Regions from separate parts of the Neobacillus sp. S1227 genome, predicted to be linked through region 1. Evidence: riboswitches for the same ligand, from Rfam matches in the RefSeq annotation. Region 1 holds a riboswitch; the other holds the start of a gene.
What was found. A riboswitch is a leader RNA that binds a small molecule or an ion and turns the genes downstream of it on or off. The one in region 1 is predicted to bind glycine.
Positions count from the first base shown of each region.

Region 2: linked by a shared signal. The riboswitch ahead of ACZ5AE_RS28320 (amino acid permease) and the one ahead of gcvT (glycine cleavage system aminomethyltransferase GcvT) in region 1 are both predicted to bind glycine.

Region 1 covers NZ_AP038276.1:4,271,251-4,280,934, reverse strand. The annotation lists gene comGC (competence type IV pilus major pilin ComGC) at 1-360, shown strand, start outside; gene comGD (competence type IV pilus minor pilin ComGD) at 357-797, shown strand; gene ACZ5AE_RS21500 (hypothetical protein) at 838-1,113, shown strand; gene comGF (competence type IV pilus minor pilin ComGF) at 1,088-1,537, shown strand; gene comGG (competence type IV pilus minor pilin ComGG) at 1,534-1,914, shown strand; gene ACZ5AE_RS21485 (YqzE family protein) at 1,971-2,168, shown strand; gene ACZ5AE_RS21480 (YqhG family protein) at 2,217-3,008, opposite strand; gene ACZ5AE_RS21475 (DEAD/DEAH box helicase) at 2,986-4,674, opposite strand; glycine riboswitch at 4,836-4,924, shown strand; glycine riboswitch at 4,928-5,004, shown strand; gene gcvT (glycine cleavage system aminomethyltransferase GcvT) at 5,156-6,262, shown strand; gene gcvPA (aminomethyl-transferring glycine dehydrogenase subunit GcvPA) at 6,281-7,627, shown strand; gene gcvPB (aminomethyl-transferring glycine dehydrogenase subunit GcvPB) at 7,620-9,080, shown strand; gene ACZ5AE_RS21455 (rhodanese-like domain-containing protein) at 9,223-9,606, opposite strand.
Region 2 covers NZ_AP038276.1:5,712,181-5,721,864, forward strand. The annotation lists gene ACZ5AE_RS28315 (phosphoglycerate dehydrogenase) at 45-1,244, shown strand; gene ACZ5AE_RS28320 (amino acid permease) at 1,836-3,185, opposite strand; glycine riboswitch at 3,313-3,393, opposite strand; gene pruA (L-glutamate gamma-semialdehyde dehydrogenase) at 3,611-5,242, shown strand; gene ACZ5AE_RS28330 (hypothetical protein) at 5,619-6,284, shown strand; gene ACZ5AE_RS28335 (glycine betaine uptake BCCT transporter) at 6,337-7,860, shown strand; gene uidA (beta-glucuronidase) at 7,930-9,684, opposite strand, start outside.

The DNA.
Region 1 (9,684 bases):
AAAGTGAAAAATATAAAAAGAAATAAACAGGCGGGTTTCACACTGATAGAAATGATGATTGTAATGCTCGTGATTTCTGTTATTTTAATCATTACTATTCCAAACGTTGCTAAGCATAACGCAAATATAAAGTCTAAGGGGTGTGAAGGCTTTCAGAAAATGGTTGAAGCTCAGGTACAAGCGTATGAAATGGAAAAAAATGAACCTGCAACAATGGAAAAACTAATAAGTGAAGGATATATAAATAAAGATGCTAAGGGCTGCCCAGGAAAAGAAGTAGTGATTGGGTCGGATGGTTCTGTTTCAATGAAAGATGCCAGCGATACGAAAACTGCCTCTGAAACCACCGCCAATCAATGAAAAACAACCAACAAGCCTTTACCTTAGCCGAGTCTCTAGTAGTCCTGTCCATTTTCATGATTTTGTCCTCGATAACTGTTTTTTCGTTAAAACCACAACATACGATGGTCGAGAATGAAGGCTTATTAACCCAATTAAAAGCTGATTTATTTTATGCCCAGTCTTATGCAATGTCCCACCAGCAGGAGGTGTCGTTCGTCATTTTGCCTAACGAATCAAAATATTCGCTAGTTTTGCGCTCTGACCAGCCGCATCTGCTCGATAGAACTTACCCCTCAAGTTTTCATATCATCGAAGGTTCGATGCCCTTATATTTCAAATTCCAGCCCGATGGAAATGTAAACAAATTTGGTTCCTTCTTCATAGAAACCGAGAAGAAGACTTATCGAATGACCATTTTAATTGGAAAAGGGCGGTTTTATGTTACTGAGCAATAAAGGATTTTTTTTATTAGAATTGCTTCTGTCTTTATCAGCTATGTTTTTGATTTGTTTGGTGTTCATTCCGTTAATAACGGATTTAAAAAAGCAATCAGTAAATTTGGAGATTGAGAAAAAGATGAGGCAGATCATGTATGAGGAACTGGAGGCAAAATTAATTGATAATCTAACATTTGCCAATTATACATTGGTGCAAAATGGGATTAATTATCAAATCATTTGGAAGGATTCCATAGGGCAAAAGGAGGTCTGCGTTAGAGTTGAAAAAACGTTCCTGCATTTGGAAAATGAAATCTGCGGCAGTCTCGAATGAAAAAGGTTTTACGCTCATTGAGGTAATGTTTTCGTTGGTAATTCTTTCAATTATTGTTTTTTATATGTCACCTCTCTTTCAACTTATACTTGACAATAAGGAAAATCAATCGAGCCTTCAGGCAATGGAATGGGAGGTTTTCTGCAGCCAGATAAAAAAAGAAATCCGCTGGTCGACAAAGGCTGAAGTAGTTTCCAATCGGCTGATCCTGACAAAAGACGGGGAAACCATTTATTATGAAATTTACGGCAACAATTTAAGAAGACGGGTTAACTCGACAGGGCATGAAATCATCCTGCAGAATGTATCTCAGCATTCGTTTGCTTTGGTGAATAATGCGGTTAAGGTTACGGTAAAGGATTTGAAAGGAATAGAGTACTCTGTTACCGCCTTTTCTTTAATTGATTGGAATAAGGGCACATGAAAAATAGTCAACAAGGCTTCACCTATCCCCTTACATTATGTCTGTTGATCATTTTTCTGCTGTTTTTTTCCATGGAGGCGGAGAAGCTCCTGTCGGAGAGAAAGCTAGTGCATGAATCTGCCGTTATTTTCCTGGAAGAGTATTATTTCTTGTCATCTGTAAAGAAATTTGAAAATCAGGCTCAGGTGTACGGAACAATCCCGTCTAAAGGAACGTTTGGATATCAGAAGGGGAATATGGATTTTCTCGCCGATTCCCCGTCAGGATATGTACAAAGAGTTTCCTTTACACTCCGCCTTCATTCAGGAGAAATGGTAAACGGGAAAGGATATTTTGACACGAGGTCAAAAAAGCTAATTAAATGGATTACTTATTGATTCGAAAGGATAAACCTTGGACATACTTGTAATGTTAGTTAAAGGCAGGTGTGTACATGAAAACGAATGATTATGTAAAATATATGACCCAAACGATTGTCAAATATGCGGACCAGCCGAAGGATGAAAGAAAACGTCAGCGACTCGAGCGAAAACAGACTAAAGCATCCTTTTGGTATCGATGGTTTGGCATCCTTCCCTATATTGTGTATTCAGAGGTTAAGAGACGGAAAATGAAAGACAAAGGACTTTAAATAGTAAACCCCCAGGCAAAATTCCACTTCAGACCTGGGGGTTTCTTTTTATATTGCTTTTTCTGTTAGGTAAAACAGCCCGCCATTGATAAAGGAAATATGAATTCGCGGCTCATATTGATCCTTGAGGGCCTGTTTTTCTGTCTCATAGCTTTCGTTTTCATCTTCCATGTCCTCATAAAAATGATTCAACAGTTCTAAATCCTTCTCCCAGCGTACTTTTGCCTCATCAGCCCAAGTATGGTCGTCTTGTTCGATTACAGACTTCAGATATTTTTCAATTCGAATCATTCCACTCTTTGGTTTAACCAACGGTGATAATGTAAACGAGTAATCAGGGATTTTCGGGGTCAACGAAATTTTAAGCAAGTAATTATGAAAATCTTCCACCATTTTCCCATTAATAAGCTGAAGCCCGATTGACTTAAAAATGTCGCGTTTACGGTCACATTGATAGGAGATTTTAACATTCATGCACAGCCACGGCAGCAAGGGAGTCTGGACGGCGGTGTTGCCATGACTTTCATAAAGCCTTATATATCTGGCTAAATTTTTTGTAGACTCAAAAATTTGATGCAGGCGCGGAGAGCCAAAATGGATGGTTTCCCCTCTGAGATTTTCAGGTGCTGCTTTTTGGTTGGTGATAAGGGTCAACCTCATTGGATTCGGTATTCCGCCAGTTTTCTCCAAGTAATGCCAGTAAAACGGCCGATTCATTAGTTCCTTATCCATTTCAATTGTTAGTTGGACATCTAAGTATCCAGGGTGATTGGTGACAATTGGACATTCATTTGCCATAAAATAATTTAAAAGAAACTTATGAATTTCCTGCTGCTGCATGTGATTCTCCTTTTTTCATATTTTGTGCAAATTCAATCATCGATGATAAATTCTCCATTTTAATCCGCATTTCCCCTTCAGAGCAGGAGTCGCTAAAGATATCCATTATATGATCTTCAATATTTCCGAATTCTAATTTTGTTAGAATATCATCTAGTTCCCCGATAACCTTTTCAAATAAATCAATCTTTTCGTATAAAAGTTTTAAAATATGCTCTTCAACTGTATTTTTGATGGCAAAATTATAGATCATGACATCTTTTTCCTGACCGAGGCGGTGAATCCTTCCGATGCGCTGCTCCAATCTCATCGGGTTCCATGGCAAATCAAAATTGATAATGTGGTTGCAAAATTGAAGGTTAATTCCTTCCCCGCCCGCTTCCGTCGCAATCAACACCTGGGCATTCTTTTGAAACAACTCGCGCATCCAATCCTTTTTCCCGCGTTTAAAACCGCCGCGGAAAGGAACGGAGGAAATCCCATGCTGCTTTAAGTACCACTGTAAATATAATTGTGTAGCCCGGTATTCCGTAAATATGATCACTTTATCATTTATTTTCTGAATTAATTCAAGGGCTTTTACTGCCTTGGAATTTTGCTCGACGTTCTCCACTTTTTTTATTAAAAAGTTGATTTGTTCTTGATAGGCCTGCGTGGGGTTTTCCTTTTTTAGAAGCATGTTTTTTAAGGTATAGAAAACGGCCTCGCGGCTTGAGCATGCTTCCCGTTGTAATGTCATCACAGAAAAGCTGCTTGTTTGAACCCAGTCCCCCGCATTTTTAAGCTCTAAAATGGAGTCATACAGGTCGCGTTCCGATTTTGTAAATTCAATTGGAATCGTCTCCACATGCCGTTTCGTCCATTCGATTCCTGTGTCGGCCCGGCGGTTGCGGATCATGACTTTATTGACTAGCTCTTTTAGATGCTGGTCATCATTTAAGGAACGGGAGTCACGTTTATATTTTTCGTAAAAGACAGTTTCATTTCCTAAGTGACCAGGCTTTAATAGGGATACGAGGTTAAAAATCTCCTCAATCCTGTTTTGAATAGGTGTTGCCGTAAGCAATAAACAAAACTTCTTTTTTAAGTTTTGAACAAATTCGTAGTTTTTTGTTTTATTATTTTTTAATTTATGGGCTTCATCGATAATGATGAGGTCATAGTCCTGCTTGTAAATAATCTCCCGATGCGGATTTCGTTTGGCCGTATCGATGGAGGAAACAACCACATCACACTGATCCCAAACATAGCTTTTTCTTTGTGTGACAGCCGGTATATAAAATTTGCTATTTAATTCCTGAGCCCACTGGGTGACTAAGGAAGCGGGAACAAGAATTAACACTTTTTTCACTAATCCGCGAATCATGTATTCTTTTAAAATTAATCCTGCTTCGATCGTCTTACCAAGGCCCACTTCATCTGCAAGAATGGCTTTTCCGTTCATATTTTCAACCACCTGCTTAGCCGTTTCAAGCTGATGAGGGAGAGGCGTCAAATTTGGCAGATGCTTTGGGGCTTGCAGACCTTCGAATTCCGGGACCACCAAATGTTTTTCAATATCGATGGCCAATTTAAAAAGCTCCCAATTTCCCCAGGGGCCATCATGATCAATTTTATGTAAAAAATCATCCTGCCAGGAGGAATCAAATTCGATTTCGACATTCATCCGTTTCAGCTCCTTTTTTATGATAAATTATTATTGCCCGATATGTTGTTTTAATGGTAGGATGATATTAGCTTTGAAAGTTTTAAATATTTAAATAAGCTAATCTATTTTTTAAGTATAATTAGTATGACCAAATTGGAAAATAATATTTATAAGTGCGGATGAAAACAAGGGGAGAGACTACCTTTGTAGCGCCGAAGGAGCAAGCAGATGATGTGAATCTCTCAGGCAAAAGTACTCTTGTTGGACGCAGCTCTGGAGAGTGCTGGATGATACCAGCCACCAAAGGGGAAAGCCGATTTAGGTAAACTTTCAGGTGCAAGGACAGAGACCTTCTTTACTGGTAAAGGGAGGTTTCTGTCCTTTTTTGCACCTTTTTGTTGTTTTTAGGAAAATGACAAATGGTTTTCCTATTTTTGTTATTTGGCAATAATTCATTTTTACAAATAATGAACATGTAGTAAATAAAGGGGGATTTATGATGACGGAATTAAAACGCACTCCGCTGTTCGAAGTTTACAAGGAATACGGTGGAAAAACCATTGATTTTGGCGGCTGGGAGTTGCCTGTTCAGTTTTCAAGCATCAAGGATGAGCATGAAGCTGTACGCACGAAAGCCGGTTTATTCGATGTATCCCATATGGGCGAAGTTGAAGTAAAGGGCCCAGACAGCCTCAATTATTTACAAAAATTGATGACAAATGACATTTCTAAAGTGAAAGACGGCGGGGCACAATATACCGCGATGTGCTATGAAAACGGTGGAACTATAGACGACCTGCTTGTTTATAAGCTTGAAGATAATCATTATTTACTTGTTGTCAACGCATCGAATATTGAAAAGGACTACAACTGGCTGGAGAAGCACCTTGAAGGCGATGTAACAATCGAAAACCTGTCTGAATCAACGGCACAGCTTGCGCTTCAAGGCCCCCTTGCAGAAAAAGTATTACAGAAGCTTGCTTCAGAGACGGATATAAGTCAAATCGGCTTTTTCAAATTCCAGCAGGAAGTTGTTTTAAATGGGAAAAAAGCACTTGTATCTAGAACTGGTTATACAGGGGAAGACGGCTTTGAAGTATACTGCGATGCCTCTGATGCTGTCGAACTCTGGACAGCCATTCTAGAAGCAGGAAAAGATGAGGGAGTGATTCCCTGCGGTCTTGGTGCACGCGACACACTTCGTTTTGAAGCAAACTTAGCGCTTTATGGCCAGGAACTATCACCAGAAATTTCCCCGCTTGAGGCAGGAATTGGATTTGCGGTGAAATTGAATAAAGAGACTGATTTTATTGGAAAAGAAGCTCTCGTAAAACAAAAGGAAGCAGGTTTGTCCCGGAAGCTTATTGGGATAGAAATGGTTGACCGGGGAATTCCGCGTCACGGCTATCCAGTTTACAAAGGGGAAGCGCTAATTGGTGAAGTTACCACCGGTACACAGTCCCCAACCTTAAAGAAAAACATCGGTCTTGCCCTCATTTCTTCCGAACATGCAGGACTAGATACCGAAGTGGAAGTTGAAATTCGCGGCAAACGTTTAAAAGCGAAAGTGGTTCCTACACCTTTTTATAAAAGAGAAAAGAAATAGCAGAAGGGAGCAAGGTTTATGAAACATCGCTATTTACCCATGACTGAACAAGATAAGCAGGCAATGCTGGAGACAATTGGCGTTTCCACTGTCGATGAATTATTCAGTGATATTCCTGAAAAAGTACGATTTAAAGGTGAATACAATATTAAACCGGCAAAATCAGAAACAGCTTTGATGAAGGAACTCTTTCAGTTAGCAAGCCGGAATGCTGATTTAAAATCGAATGTGTCTTTCTTAGGGGCCGGAGTTTATGACCACTATATGCCGATTATCGTTGACCATGTCATCTCAAGATCGGAGTTCTATACAGCCTATACACCTTATCAACCGGAGATATCCCAAGGAGAGCTCCAGGCGATTTTTGAATTCCAAACAATGATTTGTGAATTAACAGGAATGGATGTGGCCAACTCCTCAATGTATGACGGCGGTACCGCACTTGCTGAAGCAGCAATGCTAAGCGCAGGTCATACGAAAAGAAAAACCATTCTAGTCTCCAGCGCTGTTCACCCTGAATCCCGTGAGGTTCTTAAAACTTACGCAAAGGGTCAATACCTTGATGTGATTGAGGTCCCTGTGAAGGATGGCATTACTGATGTTGAAGCGCTAAAAGGATTGGTAAATGCTGACGTAGCCGCGGTTGTCGTTCAATATCCAAACTTTTTAGGTCGAATTGAACCTTTAAAAGAACTTGAAGAGATTATTCATGAAAATAAAGCCATGTTTGTTGTTTCCAGCAATCCATTATCACTTGGAATTTTGACACCTCCAGGAAAATTTGGTGCAGATATTGTTGTCGGAGATGCCCAGCCGTTTGGAATCCCGACTGCCTTCGGAGGTCCGCACTGCGGCTATTTTGCGGTTACGACCAAGCTAATGCGTAAAGTTCCCGGACGTCTTGTCGGCCAGACAACAGATGACCAAGGCCGCCGCGGTTTTGTTTTAACTCTTCAGGCACGTGAGCAGCATATCCGCCGTGATAAGGCGACTTCTAATATTTGCTCCAACCAAGCATTGAATGCTCTAGCAGCATCTGTTGCGATGACTGCCCTTGGAAAAAAAGGTGTTCGCGAAATGGCAGCAGCCAATTTACAAAAGGCTAATTATGCGAAAATCGCTTTTAAAGAAGCAGGGTTTGAAGTGGTTAATGATGGTCATTCCTTTAACGAGTTTGTTGTCAATTTAAATAAACCGGTAAAAGAGGTTAATCAGCAGCTGCTTAATAAAGGAATCATCGGCGGTTATGATTTGGGCCGTGACTATCCTGATCTAGCGGGCCATATGCTCATTTGCGTGACTGAGCAAAGAACGAAGGAAGAAATCGATACATTAGTGAAAGAATTGGGGGATTTGCATGCTTAATCAAGACCAGAAGCTGATTTTTGAAGTTAGTACACCAGGCCGGGTCGGATACAGCCTTCCGGAAATGGATGTTCCTGAAGCAGATGTTGCTGCGCTCCTTCCAGAAGGATATTTAAGGGAAGAGGAGCCTCAGCTCCCTGAGGTTTCTGAACTTGATATCATGCGGCATTATACGTCTCTCTCAAGACGGAATCACGGTGTTGACTCCGGATTTTATCCATTAGGTTCTTGTACGATGAAATACAATCCTAAGATTAATGAGAATGTAGCACGCTACAACGGGTTTGCTCATATTCACCCGCTTCAGGATGAAAGTTCCGTTCAAGGTGCGCTAGAGCTTTTATATGACCTGCAGCAGCATTTGAAGGAAATTACCGGTATGGATGAGGTAACACTGCAGCCTGCAGCAGGCGCACATGGGGAATGGACCGGCCTGATGATGATTCGCGCATACCATGAAGCAAATGGCGACCTAAAACGTACAAAAGTTATCGTACCTGACTCCGCTCACGGTACTAACCCAGCTTCTGCAACAGTTGCCGGTTTAGAAACTATTACAGTAAAATCGAATGAAAACGGCCTAGTAGACTTAGAGGATCTACGGAGAGTGGTGGGGGAGGATACAGCAGCACTAATGCTAACTAACCCAAATACACTGGGCCTTTTTGAAGAACACATTGTCGAAATTGCCGAAATTGTCCATGAAGCTGGTGGTAAGGTTTATTACGACGGAGCAAACCTAAACGCGGTTCTGTCAAAAGCTCGTCCTGGAGATATGGGGTTTGACGTGGTCCACTTGAATCTTCATAAAACGTTTACTGGCCCGCACGGAGGCGGCGGACCAGGTTCCGGTCCTGTCGGTGTGAAGGCAGATTTAATTCCGTTTCTGCCAAAACCAGTTATTTCTAAAAGCGGCGATGAGTATGTCCTAGATTATGACCGTCCGCAATCAATTGGCCGTGTTAAGCCATACTACGGCAACTTTGGCATTAACGTCCGCGCTTATACCTATATTCGGTCTATGGGGCCAGATGGCTTAAAAGCAGTGACTGAATATGCTGTTTTAAATGCTAACTATATGATGAGAAGATTGGCGGAGTATTATGACCTGCCGTTTGACAGACATTGTAAGCATGAGTTTGTATTAAGTGGAAGACGCCAGAAGAAATTGGGCGTCCGTACATTGGATATTGCGAAGCGGCTTCTTGATTTCGGCTTCCATCCGCCAACCATTTACTTCCCATTAAATGTGGAAGAATGTATCATGATTGAGCCGACGGAAACAGAATCTAAGGAAACGTTAGATTCCTTTGTCGACATCATGATCCAAATTGCCAAGGAAGCGGAGGAAAATCCGGAAATCGTCCAGGAGGCTCCGCACACAACCGTCGTAGGCCGCTTAGATGAAACTACTGCTGCGCGTAAGCCGGTTTTACGATATCAGAATGCATAAAAAGATAAACAGGCTCTGGATGCTCCGGAGCCTGTTTTTTTAGGTTTTCAATTCACCAATAGAACGTTTAATAGGTCCTATTTTTAAAATAAAGATCAATATAAAAGCCCCCAGAAATGTTCTGGAGACCATTAAATTACGATTATTTTTTTGCTTTCACTTTACCAGACCACTTTTTGAACCCGCCTTGAAGCTGGGTTAGATCCTTGTAGCCTTTTTTGTGTAAAAATTGAGCTGCACGAGCACTGCGCATGCCGCTTTGGCAATATAAATAAACAGGCATGTCTGGTCTGATTTCTTTCATACGCATTCTAATTTGTGACATTGGAATATTACGTGCTCCTAAAATATGTCCGCCTTCAAATTCATTTGGTTCACGAACATCAATCAGCTGTGCCTTTCTGTATCCTGCACGGAATTCCTCTTCTGTTACTGTTTTTACAATCCTTTTTTGATAGAAAAAAGTAAAAACAGAGTAGATGATAACCGCAACGACAATAATTAATAAAACATAAAGTGAATTCAACTTCTATTTGCCCCCTTCAAGCTTGTTGCACTAGTATTTATTATATAAGTCATTTTCTTAAAGATAAAGAAGAATGGA
Region 2 (9,684 bases), 1.4 Mb from region 1:
AATATTTCCCTTGCCTCTTTCTGCTTATAAAAGGAGGAAGAAAAATGAGCACGATCGCTTTAGAAAAAGTGAACACCATCAAAACCCTGAATAATATCGCGGAAAGAGGGCTAAACGTATTCAATAAGAACGGCTTTCTGGTTGACAACGGCAGTGAAAATCCTGATGCCATCCTTGTTCGCAGCTTTAATATGCACGCGGTAGAATTCGGAGAAAATTTAAAGGCTATCGCAAGGGCAGGAGCAGGTGTCAACAATATTCCGGTCGATAAATGTACAGAGCAAGGTATTGTTGTATTCAATACCCCTGGGGCAAATGCCAACGCTGTAAAAGAAATGGTCCTAACCTCATTAATAGCTTCATCCCGAAACCTTTTTGCTGGTGTAGCTTGGACTAAGTCGCTAGATGGTGAAGGTGAACAAATTCCAAAGCTTGTGGAAGCAGGCAAAAAGCAATTTGTTGGAAAAGAAATTAAAGGGAAAACATTGGGTGTCATTGGATTAGGAGCGATAGGTGCACTAGTGGCAAATGATGCGCTTGATTTAGATATGGATGTTATCGGATTTGATCCATTTATCTCTGTCGATACTGCATGGAAGCTATCTCGCAATGTGCAGAGGGCAATGACGATTGAACAGTTATTTGCGGAATCTGATTATATAACTGTACACGTACCGTTAACCGATGACACAAGAGGAATGTTTAACCAAGCAACCTTCAGCATCATGAAGCCTGGTGTTCATATTCTAAATTTCTCCCGTGGTGAGCTTGTCAATGAAACAGACATGGCTGCCGCTCTTGAAGGCGGAAAAGTTGGGAAGTATATTACTGATTTCCCAAATGAAAATGTGCTCAAAATGAAAAATACAGTACCGATTCCGCACTTAGGCGCCTCCACAAAAGAATCAGAGGAAAATTGCGCGATCATGGCAGCTCGTCAAGTGAAGGAATTTTTAGAAACAGGAAACATCAAAAACTCAGTGAATTTCCCAAATACCTGCCTCCCTTATACTGGTAAACTGCGCGTGGCAGCATTCCATCAGAATGTTCCAAATATGGTTGGACAGATTACATCTGCAATATCCAGCTATGATTTAAACATTGCTGATATGGTCAACAGAAGCCGCGGGGGTTATGCGTATACAATTATTGACATTGATAATAGAGTAAACGGCGATGTTATTCCAGGTTTAGAGGAAAAAGTAAAACAAATCTCTGGAATGGTGACAGCTCGGATTATTTAATTAGGAAATTAAGTTAATATGAAAAAGAGGGTGTCCCAAAAGTATAACTTTTAGGGACACCCTCTTTTTCTATTATGTCTTTGAAAATGGTCTGTTGATTTCCGCTCCAGGCGGCTTCGCTTTCCGCGGGGTGGGCGGTGAGCCTCCTCGGCGTAAACGCCTGCGGGGTCTCACCTGTCCCACTACTCCCGCAGGAGTCTTCGCCGCCTTCCGCTCCAATCAACAGTGTGAAAAAATAAGAAAATCATTCCATTTGGTATAATGAAGTTACCACACAAACACAATACCGGAAAGGAATGACTTTCTTATGTACATAAATTATACCACGACAGGCCAATTGGTTCTACCAATGGATATTGAGGTCCGAATCCCCGAACATCATCTATGGCCAATTGTAGATTTGGCTGTTGAAAAGATGAATCCAACTATCCTTAGCTCCTTTCATCCAGGGGGTTACCCTCGTTTCGAACACAAAAATTCCGCAACACTGACCAAAAATAAATAAAAAACTGACTCAAAAGGGTCGTCATTCAACGACCTTTTGAGTCAGCCTCATTTCTTTTACTCAATTTGAATCTATGCTGATCATTATCATTTTTTCTCTTTGTTCCCTATATAGAAATACAGAGCAAATAATAGAATAAACCATAGTGGTGTCAACAATAGGGCCGGACGGGTAGCATCGGCGAACAGCATGATGATGAGAATCGCCGCAAACATGGTTAGGACCGCGTAATTAACAAATGGTGTAAAAGGCGCTTTAAATTTTGATTTTGCCTGTAAATCCGGACGAGTTGTCTTATACCTTACATGACAAATCAGAATGACGCCCCATACCCAAATAAAACAAATGGCACTTATCGTGGTTACGATTCCGAAAGCCTGCTCCGGAATAAGTTTGCTAAGGAGCGCTCCCCCTGTCAGAATAAGACCCGAAACCAATAAAGCGTTACTTGGCACATGATTTTTATTCAGTCTTGCAAAATTGGCTGGTCCCTGGCTATTATTGCTTAAATTAAATAAAATCCTGCTTGTTGAAAACATCCCACTGTTACAAGCAGAAGCGGCTGAAGTTAAGACAACAAAATTAATAATTCCCGCGGCAATCGGGATCCCGACTAAGCTAAACGTTTTGACAAACGGACTTTCAGCGGCATTCAAATCCGTCCATGGGTTAATACATAGAAGGACGATCAATGCGCCCACGTAGAAAAATAAAATCCGTAAAGGAATTTTATTAATGGCCGATGGAATGCTTTTTTCCGGATTGGCTGTTTCTGCTGCCGATACACCCACTAATTCCACACCAACGAATGCAAAAACGACCATTTGGAATGAAAGCAAGAAGCCTGTGACTCCATTTGGAAAAAAGCCGCCATGTTCCCAAAGATTTTTAATAGAGACCGTCCCTGCATCCGTCTTGAATCCCATCACTAGCAAAATAACCCCAATGCCGATTAAGGCGAGAATGGTAATTACCTTTATTAAAGCAAACCAGAACTCCAATTCTCCAAAAAGCTTTACCGTTAGCAGATTAAGACCCAATAAGATGACCAAACAGACAATTGCAGGTATCCACTGCGGGATATCGAACCAATATCGTACATATACACCAACGGCAATCACGTCAGCCATTGCAGTCATTATCCAGCAAAACCAATAGGTCCATCCCGTAACAAACGCAACCCGTGGTCCAAGATAATCCTCGGCAATGTCAGTAAAAGATTGATAACCTGCTTTAGACAGCAGGAGTTCTCCGAGTGCCCTCATCACAAAGAAACAGGCAATTCCTACGGCCAAATAAGCTAGAATGATAGATGGGCCTGCCAATTGGATCGCTTTACCCGATCCTAGGAATAATCCTGTACCAATGGTACCGCCAATTGCAATTAGTTGAACGTGCCGATTTGCTAAATTCCGCTTTAATTCTTGCTGTGCCAACCTTGACTCCCCCTAAAAATTATTAAAACCCAATAAAAAAAGAGATTGGATGTCCTCCAATCTCTTAGGTCATAAGAATAGCAAATATAACTTGTTACGCTAACAACCTGCATGACAAATAAATATTTAGTACTCTTCTGTCCTTTTGCCTGAGATTGTGAACCCTTCGGCGCCGCGAAATCCTCGCGGTCTCTCCAGAAGCTGCTCCTGCTATAGTTTGATCCATAGCAATCATAGCCTGCTAATTATTAAGTTTTATAAATATTGTCGAATAATTTTAAATTTTAGTAGTCCATAGTTACTTTGTCAACAATAAATGACTCGAAGAGCCCAAGAATAGAAAAAGTATGTTATAATAATTGTCGAATTACGTAGATTTGTCTATACATGAAACAGAATATATAAACGGGAAGGAACGTGAGAGAATGAGTAACGGAATTTTCAAAATCCCAACACCTGCAAATGAACCTGGCAATACTTATGCTCCTGGTACAAAAGAGCGGGAAACATTAAAAGCTGAATTACAACGCCAATCCAGTATCGTAATCGATATTCCTGTGATTATTAATGGCGAAAATATAAAGACAGATACAGTGAAGCAAGTGGTTATGCCCCATGATCATCAACATGTGTTAGCGAACTATTCGCAAGCCGGGGAAAAGGAGCTGCGTGATGCGGTTGAAGCAGCGATGGCTGCCAAAGAAGCATGGGCAAATATGGCTTGGGAACACCGCGCTGCTATTTTCTTAAAAGCTGCTGATTTAATCTCTGGCCCATACCGTGACGTAATGAATGCTGCGACGATGTTAGGTCAGTCCAAGACAGTCATTCAAGCTGAAATTGATTCTGCACAAGAATTAGTAGACTTCTTACGTTTTGGCGTTGATTATGCGAATCAAGTCTATCAAATTCAACCAAGTAGTATGAAAAATGTTTGGAATCGCACAGATTACCGCCCACTAGATGGTTTTGTATTGGCGATCTCTCCATTTAACTTCACAGCTATTGGCGGAAACTTGCCAGCAGCTCCTGCCATGATGGGGAACGTCGTCGTGTGGAAACCAGCCACAACTTCTATTCTGGCAAACTACTACTTTATGCGAATTTTAGAAGAAGCAGGATTACCAAAAGGCGTCATCAACTTCGTACCTTCTCGTGGTTCACAAGTATCAGAAGTAGTATTAACAGACCCTCGGATGTCTGGATTCCATTTTACTGGATCAACAAGTACGTTCCAGACCATTTGGAAAACAGTAGGAGAAAACATTGCAAACTATAAATCATATCCTCGATTAATTGGGGAAACAGGCGGTAAAGACTTCGTATTTGCTCACGAAACGGCTCAAGCAGATAAAGTAGTAGCGAACCTTGTTCGTGGTGCATTTGAATACCAAGGTCAAAAATGTTCCGCAGCTTCTCGTGCTTATATTCCTGCTAGCATGTGGGAAGAAGTAAAAGCTGGTTTAGTGGAAAAAACAGCAAAGCTTAAAGTTGGGGATGTCCGTGACTTTAGAAACTTCATGGGTGCCGTTATTGATAAAGCGGCTTTTGATTCGATTACTAGCTATATCGACTATGCTGCAGCTTCTGAAGAAGCAGAAATAATTGCTGGCGGTACGTATGATGATTCCGTTGGATATTTCGTTCAACCGACCATTATTGTGACTACCAATCCAAACTTTAAGACAATGGTAGAGGAAATTTTTGGACCAGTTTTAACAATCTATGTATACGAAAATGATAAATTAGAAGAAACATTGCATGCAGTAGATACTGCTTCTATGTATGCATTAACAGGTTCGATCTTTGCACAAGATCGCGGGGCCATTCTTCACTTAGAAAATCGCTTATCCGGCGCAGCTGGAAACTTCTATATCAATGATAAACCAACCGGCGCGATGATTAATCAGCAGCCATTTGGCGGTTCACGTGGTTCTGGTACAAACGATAAAGCAGGATCTATATTTAACATGATTCGCTGGACAAGTCCACGTGTCATCAAAGAAAACTTCGCACCAACTGCAGAGGTTGCTTATCCATTTATGGATGCTGAATAATAAATAATGAAAAAGAGGTTGAAATGTTTTGGTTTCAACCTCTTTTTATTTTGCTAAACAGCACCAATTTCTTCGTACTCTCCATCATTAACCATTTGATAATAGAATACTTTTTCCCCGCCAAATAAACAAACAGATCGTCAAAATGTTGAACAGATCTGAAAGCTGAGCACCACGTTCACTTCCAAAGAACATATTAAATAAAAATTCGAGTAAAGGCTGAAATATACATTTTATATCTGTATATTTCAGCCTTTTCTATTTTACATAGATAATAGTTTTTTCTAAAAAAAGCCATCCTAAAGAAGAATTCCATGAATCCAAACTCCATGTTTTATGAATTCTATTCTACCTATGATTGAAAGGAGATTTAGGAGTGAAACTGTATCAAGTAAGAAAAGGGCAATTTGTATACTATAACAATGAGTTACACAAGGTATATGGTGTTAAACCAATGTATAAATTCTCCGTTCATCTTATAAAGCTAAGAGATTTATCACAGCATATAACCAATGCAGTGAGTGTGGAGAGATATATACCAAAAGAAAATGACAGTTTTATTTTTGACCATAAAGTATACACACTTCGGAAAAATCAAAGGCCTCAAGCTGGAGATTATATTTTAATTAACAATCCAGATCCCGATACCCTGGATCATTATTCTTTAAATGAATTTGAAGTGGTCGAAACTGTTGATAACAAAGGGGTCATTACTAGCGATTTGGATGGTATCAAGCATACCGAATATTTATTGATGGTACCTGGACGTGCTCCTGACAGTCATCCTATCGATTATAAAGACATGATAAATGTGGAGGATAACCTTGATGATGCTAGCCCGCAAATTGTTCATCCATACGGCGACCTATCAATACAGTTGGGAGACGTGTATAAAAAGAAGGACCGTGATGTGTTAATTGAAGCGATGGTGGTTGCGATTAAAGGGCAAACCATTTATCTTGGCGGCGGGTTAGAGGTGCCGCATGAAGAGTTGATGAATAAGGATATGTGGGAGTTTCAATACAATCCTTTTAATAATTGACAGAGCTAAATCTATATATATATAAGCATTCATCAAATGCCAGGAGGATTTCATGGAAAAGATTAAAGAAAATAGTGTATTTATTATCTCTCTATTGCTGACCATCATTTTTATTATTTGGGGAGTTTTTTTTACAGATAATCTTACCAAAGTCACCAACTCTGTTTATAATGGCTCCATTGATTACCTTGGATGGGTTTATCTCGGCGCCACTCTATTCTTTGTCTTTTTTTCTATCTACTTGTTGCTCTCAAAGTATGGAAATATCAAACTCGGAAGGAGAACGGATAAGCCTGATTTCTCTACCGCTTCCTGGCTGGCAATGCTGTTCGGTGCAGGTATGGGTGTCGGGATTGTGTACTGGAGCGTTGCTGAACCAGTAACCCACTACACAGCTCCTCCGTACGGGAAAGGTTATACGATTGACGCAGCCAACACCGCAATGAAATATACATTTTTCCATTGGGGCCTGCACCCATGGGCAATTTACACCGTTATTGGGTTAGCCCTTGCCTTTTTTCAATATAATAAAAGGCTTCCCGCGGCGATCAGTTCAGCGTTCCATCCCATTTTGGGCGACAGGATTTACGGTCCGATTGGCAAAACGATTGATATCCTGTCCATCTTTGCAACAGTTTTTGGGATTGCAACCTCTTTGGGGCTTGGTGCGATGCAGGTTACTGCGGGTATGCATGACATATTTGGCATTCCTAATACATTATTTATTCAGCTCGTTGTCATTGTAGTCGCAACAGTACTTTTTATTATTTCCATTAATACAGGCTTGGAAAGAGGAATCAAATATTTATCAAACGCAGCCATCATCTTCTCAGTGGCAATCCTTATACTAATTATGCTTGTAGGTCCAGCCATGACCGTTATTAAAGTGTTTTTTAACACAATGGGACTTTATTTAAGTGACTTTGTCCATATGAGTTTACGGTTAAGCCCCTTTGGCAAAGGGGAAAAATGGATTGCTTCATGGACCTTATTTTACTGGGCATGGTGGATTGCCTGGGCGCCATTTGTCGGCATGTTCATTGCTCGGGTTTCGAGAGGGAGGACGATAAAGGAGTTTGTGGTTGGGGTATTAATTTTTCCAACACTTGGAACCTGTCTTTGGATGTCCGTGTTTGGCGGAGCAGCGCTTGACCTTGTTCAAAATCCCCAAAATCACGGTTTGGCAAAACATATCGCTGAAAATATAGACTTGTCTATATTTATATTCTTCGACCACCTTCCATTAAGCACCCTATTAAGCATTTTAGGCTTCGCCGTGGTAGCTATTTATTATATTACTGTTGCTGATACTGCGACCTTTGTATTGGGAATGCTAAGCGAAGGCGGCACGTTTAATCCTTCTAACAAAATAAAAATGACATGGGGCGTCATCCAATCTGCTTTAGCTGCTGTTCTGCTGCTCGCAGGCGGTTTGGAGGTTCTGCAAACTGCTTCTATCGCAGCCGCACTCCCATTTGCCATTATCATGCTCGCCATGTGCTACTCATTGCTGACTGGCTTAAAAAACGAAGCTGAAATTCAAAAAGGCAATAAAAGAAACGCACAACACTACTGATATTAAATAAAAAACCCTATCCAAATCATATTTGGACAGGGTTTTATTCATAAAACAGAGATCTAACCTCTATTTTTTGTATCCTAGGTTCGGGATGCCATTCCAACGCTGGCTTAAATAGCGTACGACCATTTTTGGTTCTCTGGCACGGGTAAAGATACCCTTTTTATTACCTTGGACACGCATGATTCCAAACTTTGTTTGGAAATCCGCGAAGTTCCATAATTGTTCCCCGACAAAGTTAGGGATTTCATCAAATACCTTGCTGTTCATGCGGTAATAATCTTCTTGGTATTCCTCACTAAATGGCTCGCCAAGTGCGCTATGGAACCCGGCTACCGTATCCGCACCATACTCGGTGTACATAATTGGCTTATCTGGGTATTTTTCTTGCCATTCCAGCAGCTCTTTACGAGTTTTTTCTTCAGCTGTCTTCAAGTCGCCATGTTGTACATACCAGCCATAGTAGCGGTTTAAGGCAATCACATCAACCAAGTCTGTACATTTGTCAGATTTTGGCGTTGCCATCATGATGCCGACATACGTACACGGACGCTTTTGTGGATCTAATTCACGAGCCAGATTAAATAACGGTTCAAAATACTCGAAAGAACCTTTTGAATAAGTGGCTGCCTCGTTGGCAATCGACCACATGACGACACAAGCATGATTTTTATCGCGGTCGATAAGCTCGCGGATGACTTGTTGATGAGCCTCAGCAGTCCTCAACTTTTCCCAAGTATCGTCTTCAAACTCGCCTTTTTCTAAAATCGATACATCAAAAGTGAATGATAACATTAATCCAACTGCCGGTGTTTCGTCAATCACGACAATTCCTTCACGGTCGCAAAGACGCATCATTTCTTCGGAATATGGATAATGCGATGTCCGGAATGAGTTTGCACCCATGGCTTTCATCAAATTAATATCGTGCACATTATAGACTTCATCAAGTCCACGGCCGCGAACATGCGTATCTTCATGCTTGCCAAAGCCTTTGAAGTAGAATGGTTCGCCGTTGATTAAGAACTTGCCGCTCTTTACTTCTATCTTACGGACACCAAACTGTTCTTCATAGACATCTTCCACTTCTCCATTGTTTAGCCCTTCAACTTTAGCTGTATAAAGATAAGCATTGAGCGGCTGCCATAAATGAACGTTCTCAATTACTGCATTTATATCAGTTCCAGAAGCTTGGGCGACAGTAATGCCTTGTTCATCAAGAATGGTAACCCGCACTTCATCGAAATTTCCGCCAGTTTTAACTGAAATTTGTATATCTGCATTCTTTGCAGCTAAATCCACATTCGGTACAATCACAATATCATCAATATAATTCACCGGGGTTGAATAAATTTTGACAGGACGATGCAGCCCTGCATAGTTAAAGAAGTCAAAATTTTCATCAACTTTACGGATAAGCCTTCCATTTTCATCTGTCTTCTCACTATAATTTCCTACTGGCAAAGCCGTATAATCCAACAGATTGCTAACACGAACAGTTAATCGGTTCGCCCCAGGAACTAAGACTTCATTAATCTCAGCCTCAAATGGAGTAAAGCCGCCTTTATGCTGGGCAACAAGTTTGCCATTCACATATACCCATGCTTCATGGGTAGCAGAGCCAAATCGCAATACTAATCGTTCATCACGCAATGCTTTGGCAACGGTAAATTCTCTTTCATACCAAACAAACCCGCTATGCTGGCGAATTTCAGGCGATACTGCTTGATCGTTAAAAGAAGCCGGAACTGCCATGGACTCACCTGTTGGGAGCGGCTGGTTTACATCTACTTCTTTTACTTCATCATCAATCATAAACTT